2 regions of the Rhizobium sp. BT03 genome follow, and region 1 is predicted to be linked to the other one. Evidence: riboswitches for the same ligand, from Rfam matches in the RefSeq annotation. Region 1 holds a riboswitch; the other holds the start of a gene.
The links. A riboswitch is a leader RNA that binds a small molecule or an ion and turns the genes downstream of it on or off. The one in region 1 is predicted to bind cobalamin.
Positions count from the first base shown of each region.

Region 2: linked by a shared signal. The riboswitch ahead of bluB (5,6-dimethylbenzimidazole synthase) and the one ahead of nrdH (glutaredoxin-like protein NrdH) in region 1 are both predicted to bind cobalamin.

Region 1 is NZ_CP125640.1:3,198,872-3,203,081, reverse strand. Features, by position in the region: gene nrdE (class 1b ribonucleoside-diphosphate reductase subunit alpha) at 1-1,754, opposite strand, end outside; gene nrdI (class Ib ribonucleoside-diphosphate reductase assembly flavoprotein NrdI) at 1,733-2,149, opposite strand; gene nrdH (glutaredoxin-like protein NrdH) at 2,163-2,384, opposite strand; cobalamin riboswitch at 2,645-2,872, opposite strand; gene QMO80_RS15695 (heavy metal translocating P-type ATPase) at 3,291-4,210, opposite strand, start outside.
Region 2 is NZ_CP125640.1:191,237-195,446, reverse strand. Features, by position in the region: gene QMO80_RS00975 (DUF2865 domain-containing protein) at 1-1,056, shown strand, start outside; gene bluB (5,6-dimethylbenzimidazole synthase) at 1,062-1,751, opposite strand; cobalamin riboswitch at 1,793-1,980, opposite strand; gene QMO80_RS00965 (MFS transporter) at 2,322-3,782, shown strand; gene QMO80_RS00960 (HAMP domain-containing methyl-accepting chemotaxis protein) at 3,984-4,210, shown strand, end outside.

The DNA.
Region 1 (4,210 bases):
TCCTCCTGTGTCGGAACAGGGATGCCGGCATCGTCGAACAGCGCCTGCACCTTCTCCGTCGCCGGCTTCCATTCCTGCTCGGTATATTTGTCGAAATATTCGCCGGAGGCATATTTGGAGTTCTCGAACCCCTTGAAGCTCGTGCCGCGTTCGACCGCCAGAAGGTTCGAGGCGCGGATCGCGTGATAAGTCACCGTATAGAAATAGATGTTGGTGAAATCGACGCCTTCCCTAGAGCCGTAGAAGATGTGTTCGCGGGCGAGATAGCCGTGCAGGTTCATCTGGCCGAGGCCGATCGCATGGCTTTCGTCATTGCCTTTCTCGATCGAGGGCACCGAGGCGATATGGCTCATGTCGGAGACCGCCGTCAGCGCCCGGATCGAGGTCTCGATCGTCTTGCCGAAATCGGCGGAATCCATGGCCGCGGCGATATTCAGCGAGCCGAGATTGCAGGAAATATCCTTGCCGAGATGCTTGTAGGAGAGGTCGTCGTTGTATTCGCTCGCCTCGCTGACCTGCAAAATCTCCGAGCAGAGATTGCTCATGGAGATGCGACCCGCAACCGGGTTTGCCCGGTTCACCGTGTCCTCGAACATGATGTAGGGATAACCGCTCTCGAACTGGATCTCGGCGAGCACCTGGAAGAATTCACGCGCCTTGATCTTCTTCTTCGAGATGCGCGCGTCCGCCACCATCTCCCGATATTTTTCCGTCACCGAAATTTCGGTGAAGGGCACGCCGTAGACCCGCTCCACGTCATAGGGCGAGAACAGATACATGTCCTCATTGTTCCTCGCGAGTTCGAAGGTAATGTCGGGCACGACGACGCCCAGCGACAGCGTCTTGATACGGATCTTCTCGTCGGCATTTTCGCGCTTGGTATCGAGGAAACGCATGATGTCGGGGTGATGGGCGTTGAGATAGACAGCACCCGCACCTTGGCGGGCCCCGAGCTGGTTGGCATAGGAGAAGCTGTCTTCGAGCAGCTTCATGACCGGGATGATGCCCGATGACTGGTTCTCGATCTGCTTGATCGGCGCGCCGGCCTCACGGATGTTCGTCAGCGACAGCGCCACGCCGCCGCCGCGCTTCGACAGCTGCAGCGCAGAATTGATCGAGCGGCCGATCGATTCCATATTGTCCTCGACCCGCAGCAGGAAGCAGGAGACGAGTTCGCCGCGCTGTTTCTTGCCGGCGTTGAGGAAAGTCGGCGTCGCCGGCTGAAAACGGCCGGAAATAATCTCGTCGACCATGTCGCGGGCAAGGGCCTCGTCGCCGCGCGCCAAGGTCAGCGCCACCATGCAGATTCGATCCTCGTAGCGCTCGAGATAGCGCTTTCCGTCGAAGGTCTTCAGCGTATAGCTGGTGTAATATTTGAAGGCGCCGAGGAAAGTCGGGAACCGGAATTTCCTGGCATAGGCCTGGTCGAACAGGTCGCGCACGAAATTGAAGGAATATTGGTCGAGAACCTCCTGCTCGTAATAGCCCTCGGTGACGAGATAATCGAGCTTTTCGCGGAGATTGTGAAAGAACACCGTGTTCTGGTTCACATGCTGCAGAAAATACTGCTTCGCCGCCATCCGGTCCTTGTCGAGCTGGATCCTGCCCTCATCGTCATAGAGGTTCAGCATGGCGTTCAGCGCGTGATAGTCGAGCGTTTCCGCCGCTTTCAAAGGGCGTTCGCCGGCGGGATGAGCAAAAGTGTTATGCGGTTTTGCGCCCGCATCCCGCGTCAGAGGTGTTCCCGTGTCCAAAATCGTTCCATTCCGTGTTTGACGTTGGCGACATCCTCCTCCGTGCCCATGAGCTCGAACCTGTAGAGGTAAGGCACCCGGCATTTCTGCGAGATCACGTCGCCGGCGAGCCCGTATGTCTCGCCGAAATTGCTGTTGCCCGCGGCAATCACGCCGCGAATGTGTCCTCGGTTCTCCGCATCGTTCAAGAAACGGATCACCTGCTTGGGAACGGCGCCCTTTACGATCCCTGGGCCGCCGTCGCCGCTATAGGTCGGCACGACGAGCACGAAAGGTTCGCGGATATGGAACGCATCCGCACCGCCCGCCGGAATACGCGCCGCGCGCAGTCCGAGCCTGGCGACGAAGCGATGGGTATTCTCGGATCGGCTGGAATAATAAACGATCAGCCCCATCGCCTTTCCTCGGTCAGGAGAGCGCGCTGATCATATCGGGGCGGAACCCCGCCCAATGCTGCTCGCCGGCAACGACGACGGGAACCTGCATGTAGCCCATGCCGCGCACACGATCGAGCGCCTCGGCATCTTCGGAGATATCGACGATGTCATAATCGACGCCCAGGCGGTCGAGGGCGCGATAGGTGGCGGTGCATTGGACGCAGGCGGGTTTGCTGTAGACGGTAACGCTCATCATCTTCCTCGTGATCTCAATGAATTCAGGACGCAGAACTGGGATCGGGCGCTTTGCGGCGTCCGGGGCAACGTTTGATAATGATCTGGCAAAGTTGGCGTCTTAAACGCCCGATATGGTCCCTCTCGGGATTTGCGCGGGCGGCGGCCTGGATATTCTCGACATGACTTCAACCCCGAAGTGCTCATGCGGACGTTCGGGGCAGCGCAGCAGGCGCGGATCATTCCGCTTCATGCACGCGACCTTCCGGACACCCCGCCCGTGGACATCTCGTTCAAGGCAGGTCTCCTGGCTTGCGGGTCGAAGCACCCTGCCCCCAGCCTTCCCAAGGCATCATGCCTCAGTGACCTGAAATCGGACAGTTGCTCGCCGCTTACAGTTGCGGGGGCAGCTCCGGCCTTGTCCCGCCCTCATGGTGGAACGCACCGTATTCCCGTCTTAGCCCGCGATCCTCACGAATCGAAGGAACCTTGAACACTATATATAGTATGCCAATCAAAAATCATGTCAACGGATGGTTTTCGCCTTGCGTTACGACAGGTTTGAAATCGCTGCGTTCCTGTGAAAACATGGATAATAAAGGCTTAAACAAAACGAACTGCGGAGAAGGCCGTGATGAGTAGGCCAGCCTGGTCGGCTCAGGCTGCTGACAAACCACGGCAAAACCCGTGACGTCATCCTCGGCCTTGTGCCGAGGATCTACACACGGTCAATTAAGTATTTGAAAATAAACGTTTTCCTGTCAGGAAATTGCCGTGGTTAGATGCTCGGCACAAGGCCGAGCATGACGGAGGAGACTTTGTCGGCAAACCGAGAGCCCGCCTGACTGAGGATCGGCTCCGCTATTTTCAATTCTCGATCAGGCCCGAACCGGCAGCAGTCTTCACGCCGCCACCGGAAAAACATTCATCCCTTTACGCGAAGCAGCCGGAGGGCATTGATCGTCACCAGCACCGTGGCGCCGGTATCGGCCAGAATCGCCGGCCAGAGCCCGGTGATGCCGGCGATGGTCGTGACCAGGAACACCGCCTTCAGCCCGAGCGCGATGGTGATATTCTCCAGGATATTGCGCGTCGTCCGCTGCGACAGCGCGATCATCCGCGCCACGTCGCCGACGCGCCCGTGCAGCACGGCGGCATCGGCCGTCTCCAGCGCCACATCGGTGCCGCCGCCCATGGCGATGCCGATGTCGGCGGCGGCCAGCGCCGGAGCGTCGTTGATGCCGTCGCCGACCTTGGCGACGACGAAGCCCTGGCGCTTCAATTCGCCGACAACCCGCTGTTTGTCCTCGGGCATCATCTCGCCGCGCCAGTCGATGCCGAGCATGCCGGCAACGGCTGCCGCCGTCCGCTTGTTGTCGCCCGTCAGCATCATCGCCTTGATACCGGCCGATTTAAGCGCCGAGAGCCCGGCTTCGGCATCCTCGCGCGGCTCGTCGCGCATGGCGATCAGGCCGGCTGCCGCGCCATTGACGAGCAGCACCGACACGCTCTTGCCCTCGTCATTCAGAACAGTGATGCGTGCATCCTTGTCGCCGTCGAGGGCCCCGCGTTCGCGGGCAGCGGACGACGACAGCAAATCGAGAGTCTCGCCGCCGACTTTGCCGCTGACACCCTTGCCCGGCAGCGCTTTCAGTTCGAAAGCCGGCGGCATGGGGACGCCGTCAGCCTTGGCGCGTTTGAGGATCGCCAGCGCCAAGGGGTGGCTGGAGCCTTGCTCCAGCACTGCCGCGCGCGACAAGATCTGCGCCTCACTCAATCCGAAGGCAACGATATCGGTCACTTGAGGCTTGCCTTCCGTCAGCGTGCCCGTCTTGTCGAAGGCGA
Region 2 (4,210 bases), 1.5 Mb from region 1:
TTCGCAGCGCCCGCAGCCGCGCAGACCAGTGCCATCTGCGAGGACCTGCGCGGCCGTCTCGCCGACCTGCCGCGATCGATCGGCAATGGCAACGGCCCGGAAGCGCGCCAATATGCCAGCGCCATGGCCGAGCAGAACCTCGAGCTGCGCAAGGTTCGCAACGACCTGCGCAGTTACGGCTGCACCTCGGGCAGCATGGTGGTGATCGGCGGCGAGAATGCCGATTATTGCGCCGAGCTCTCGCAGGCCGAAGGCCGGATGATCGACAATATGGCTTATCTCCAGGACCGCCGCAACGAGCTGACCGGCCGGAACGGCGCCGATGGCGACCGCCGCGAACTGATGGCCGCGCTCGACAGCAACGGCTGCAACAGCGAGAATTTCTATGCGCCGAGCGATCGCAGCGCCGACGAGCCTGCCCCGAGCGTCGAGGAGCAGGCAATGCGTTCCGATACCTTCATTCCGCTCGGCGGCGGTGAGGAGGCCGATCCGCGCTACGGCCTGCCGCGGGCCGAGATGCTGTCGCCGGTCAGCACCATGTGCGTGCGCAGCTGCGATGGCGGTTTCTTCCCGATCAGCTCGAACGCCACCTCGGTCGATTTCGGCCGCGACGCTGAGACCTGTGCCAAGATGTGCCCCGGCATCGAGACCGAACTCTTCTATCGCGAGGTGACGAGCACGGAAGCCTCGAACATGATCTCGGTCGCAACCGGCACGCCCTACAGCGCCATGAAGAACGCCTTCGCCTACAAAAACCGCGCGCCCGGTGAAAAGAACGCCTGCGCCTGCAATCTCACCGCCTATTACGACGAGATGCGCGGCAAGCAGGCGGTAAGCCAACCGCCGCAGCAGGGCTCGATCACCACCATCCGCACCAATCCGCCAGTGAAGGCCGCCGCGACATCAGCCGCGCCGCAGCCATCGGTGCCGGAGCGCCCCTACGACCCCACGCAGAACAAGGTCCGCCAGGTCGGCCCGCAGTTTCTGGCCGGCGACCAGGGCTCGATCGATCTTGCCAATCCTGCCGCGCCTGGCCCGCAGCCGCAGCAGCAGTGAATTGGCTACGGCTCGCTCTGCCCCCAGCCGTCGTGAAAGACGAGTTCATCGAGCGGCAGCCGCTGCCGCCAGCCTTTGACCGAAAGTTCCGGCTCGTCATAGAGCCGGTCGACGAAGCCGGCGCAGAGCCAGGCCACCACCTCGATATGCTCGGGTATGCCGAGAATGCTCTTTAGCTCGCCCTCGCGAAAAATACTGACCCAGCCGATGCCGACCCCTTCGGCGCGGGCCGCCAGCCAGAGATTCTGGATGGCGCAGACCGTGGAATAGCTATCCATCCGCGGATTATGCGTGCGCCCCAGCACGACGCTGCCGCTGCGGGTGGGATCGCAGGTCACGCAGATGCCGAGCGGCGCCTCGATGATGCCTTCGAGCTTGAGGGAGCGGTAGGCCTGGCGCCGCTCGCCCTCGAACATCGATGCGGCCTCCTCGTTGGCCTTCGAGAAGGCATCCCGGACGCGCGCACGCACCGTTGGGCTTTTCACCAGAATGAAATTCCACGGCTGCATGAAGCCGACGGAGGGTGCGTGATGGGCGGCCGTCAGCAGCCGCGCCACCACATCGTCGGGCAAGGGATCGGGCAGGAACTGGCTGCGAACGTCGCGCCGCGTCATGATCGCATGATAGACGGCCTCGCGTTCGGCCGAGGAAAAACCGGACGCCACTGACAGGGCATCCTCATCAAAGGGTCGCATCGTCAAATCCCCAACAACGCAACCGCCCGCCGTCCGCGCGGGTTGGGTCTATCTTGCCAGGCCGGTCTTCTGACTTGGCGTCACCCGTCTGCCGCAGCCTTCCCGGCAAAAGCCAGTGGCATGATGAAGCGGCAGGCGTCGGCCTTACAGCGTTGGGCACGTTCCGGTCTTGCACCGGATTCCCGATTCTCCCGCCTGGATGGCGGGCACCTGACGGCGCATCTATTTCAGGAAAGCAGCGCCACTGCAAGCCGGGAGTCCTCTTCTCCCCAGCGGGGAGAAGGTGGCCCGAAGGGTCGGATGAGGGGGTGAGCAGTGAAACTGCGAATGCACTGAGCGCAAGCGAGGGGCAACATGAAAGGCGTGCCGTGCAGCCCCCTCATCCGCCTGCCGGCACCTTCTCCCCGCTGGGGAGAAGAGGGAGCTGGCCAAGTCTCGATCCTACCTCAACCCTCTCCAAAACAGCAAGAAACGAGAGGCCCATCTCATTTGACCGCCCGCGTCGGTTTGAAGCGGCACGGCAGGCCGCAGCGTCGATTGTTTCTATAGCCTAGCCGCTGATGAAAGCGTATGGCTGAACAATCCATACCAGCACCCCGGTTGCCCGTGCCCCGCCTCACGCCCATGATCCTCGCGGTCGCCCTGTTCATGGAACAGATGGATTCGACCGTGATTGCCACCAGCCTGCCGGCGATAGCAGCCGATATCGGCACCTCGCCGATCGCGCTGAAGCTTGCCGTCACCAGCTATCTCGTGGCACTGGCGATCTTCATCCCGATCAGCGGCTGGATGTCGGATCGTTTCGGCGCGCGCAACATCTTCCGCATGGCGATCTTCGTCTTCATGATCGGTTCGGTCGCCTGCGCCTTTTCCAATTCGATCGCAGCCTTCGTCGTCTCGCGGCTGATCCAGGGCGCCGGCGGCTCGATGATGACGCCGGTCAGCCGCCTGCTGTTGGTCCGGGGAACGCCGCGCCACGAACTCGTCGATGCCATGGCCTGGCTCACCATTCCGGCGCTGATCGGCCCGATCATGGGGCCGCCGATCGGCGGCTTCCTCACCACCTATCTCACCTGGCACTGGATCTTCTGGATCAATGTCCCGATCGGCGTCGCCGGCATCATCCTCGTCACGCGCTTCCTGCCGGCGGTCGAGCCGCGCAGCCCGCGGCCGATGGATTTTCCGGGTTTCTTCCTTTGCGGCATCGGCTTTTCCGGCTTCGTCTTCGGCCTCTCGGTCATCAGCCTTCCCGCCGTGCCCGTCGTCTACGGTTACGTCACCGTGGCAATTGGCATCCTTGCCGGCCTCTTCTATCTCCTGCATGCCCGCCGCGCGTCCTATCCGCTTCTCGATCCGAAAATGTTCCGCTACCCGATGTTCCGGGCGGCAATCCTCGGCGCCTCCAATTTCCGCATGGGGCTCGGCGCCCTGCCTTTTCTGATGCCGCTGATGCTGCAGCTCGGCTTCGGCCTGACGCCGCTGCAATCGGGCTCGGTGACCTTCGTCAGCGCGCTCGGCTCGATGGGGTCGAAATTTGCCGCTTCGCGCACCTTCAATACCTTCGGTTTCCGCACCGTCATATCGATCACCACCTTGCTGGCGGCGATCTTCCTCGGCATCAACGGGTTCTTCACCGCTGCAACGCCGCTGCCGCTGATCATGGCCTGCCTGCTGATCGGCGGCCTGTTCCGCTCCATGGCCTTTTCGGGCGTCAATGCCATGGCCTTCGGCGATGTCGACGATGCCGACAGCAGCCAGGCGACCGCAATCAATGCCGTCGCCCAGCGTATCTCCATGGCGATGGGTGTGGCGATCGCCGGCGGCATCCTCGAAATTTCGAGCAGTTTCCATGGCGGCAGGCTGCTGGTCTCGGATTTTCACACTGCCTTCTTCAGCGTCTCGGCAATCTCGGCGCTCGCCTGCATCACCTTCCTGCGCCTGCCGCGCGATGCCGGCGCGGAACTGACGACACGCCGCCTTAAGCACCGCCAGGCCGAGCCCGAAGAGGCCTTGGCGGAAAACAGCCCTTGATCCCGCCGACCGCCGGTCCGGTATCCCATTCCACTTTATGATTTCTTCACACATCGAAGACAGACTGCGTTTGCGCGTTTTGGGTCGCACAGGGGGACATGGGCATGAGTGCTCATGCTGCGACCGCCGGCGTGGATGCCCGTATTGATAGGCTGGTCGGGACCATATCCGACTGAGCTCGCGTTTCGAGGCCCCCGCGGCATGTTCCATTTTTTAAAAACGATGCCCCTGACAGCCAAGCTGGCGGCGATTATCGTGACCGTCAACCTTTGCGGCATCTCCGCCTTTGCCACCTATACGTGGATGTACGAAACCAAGGCGTTGATCGATGGCGCCAAGGCGAACTGGTCCAAGGATGTGGAGCAGTTCGCCTCTCTGGCCGCCGGCGGCGTGAAATGGGGCAAGGCGAATGCCGTTCGCGAGGCCTA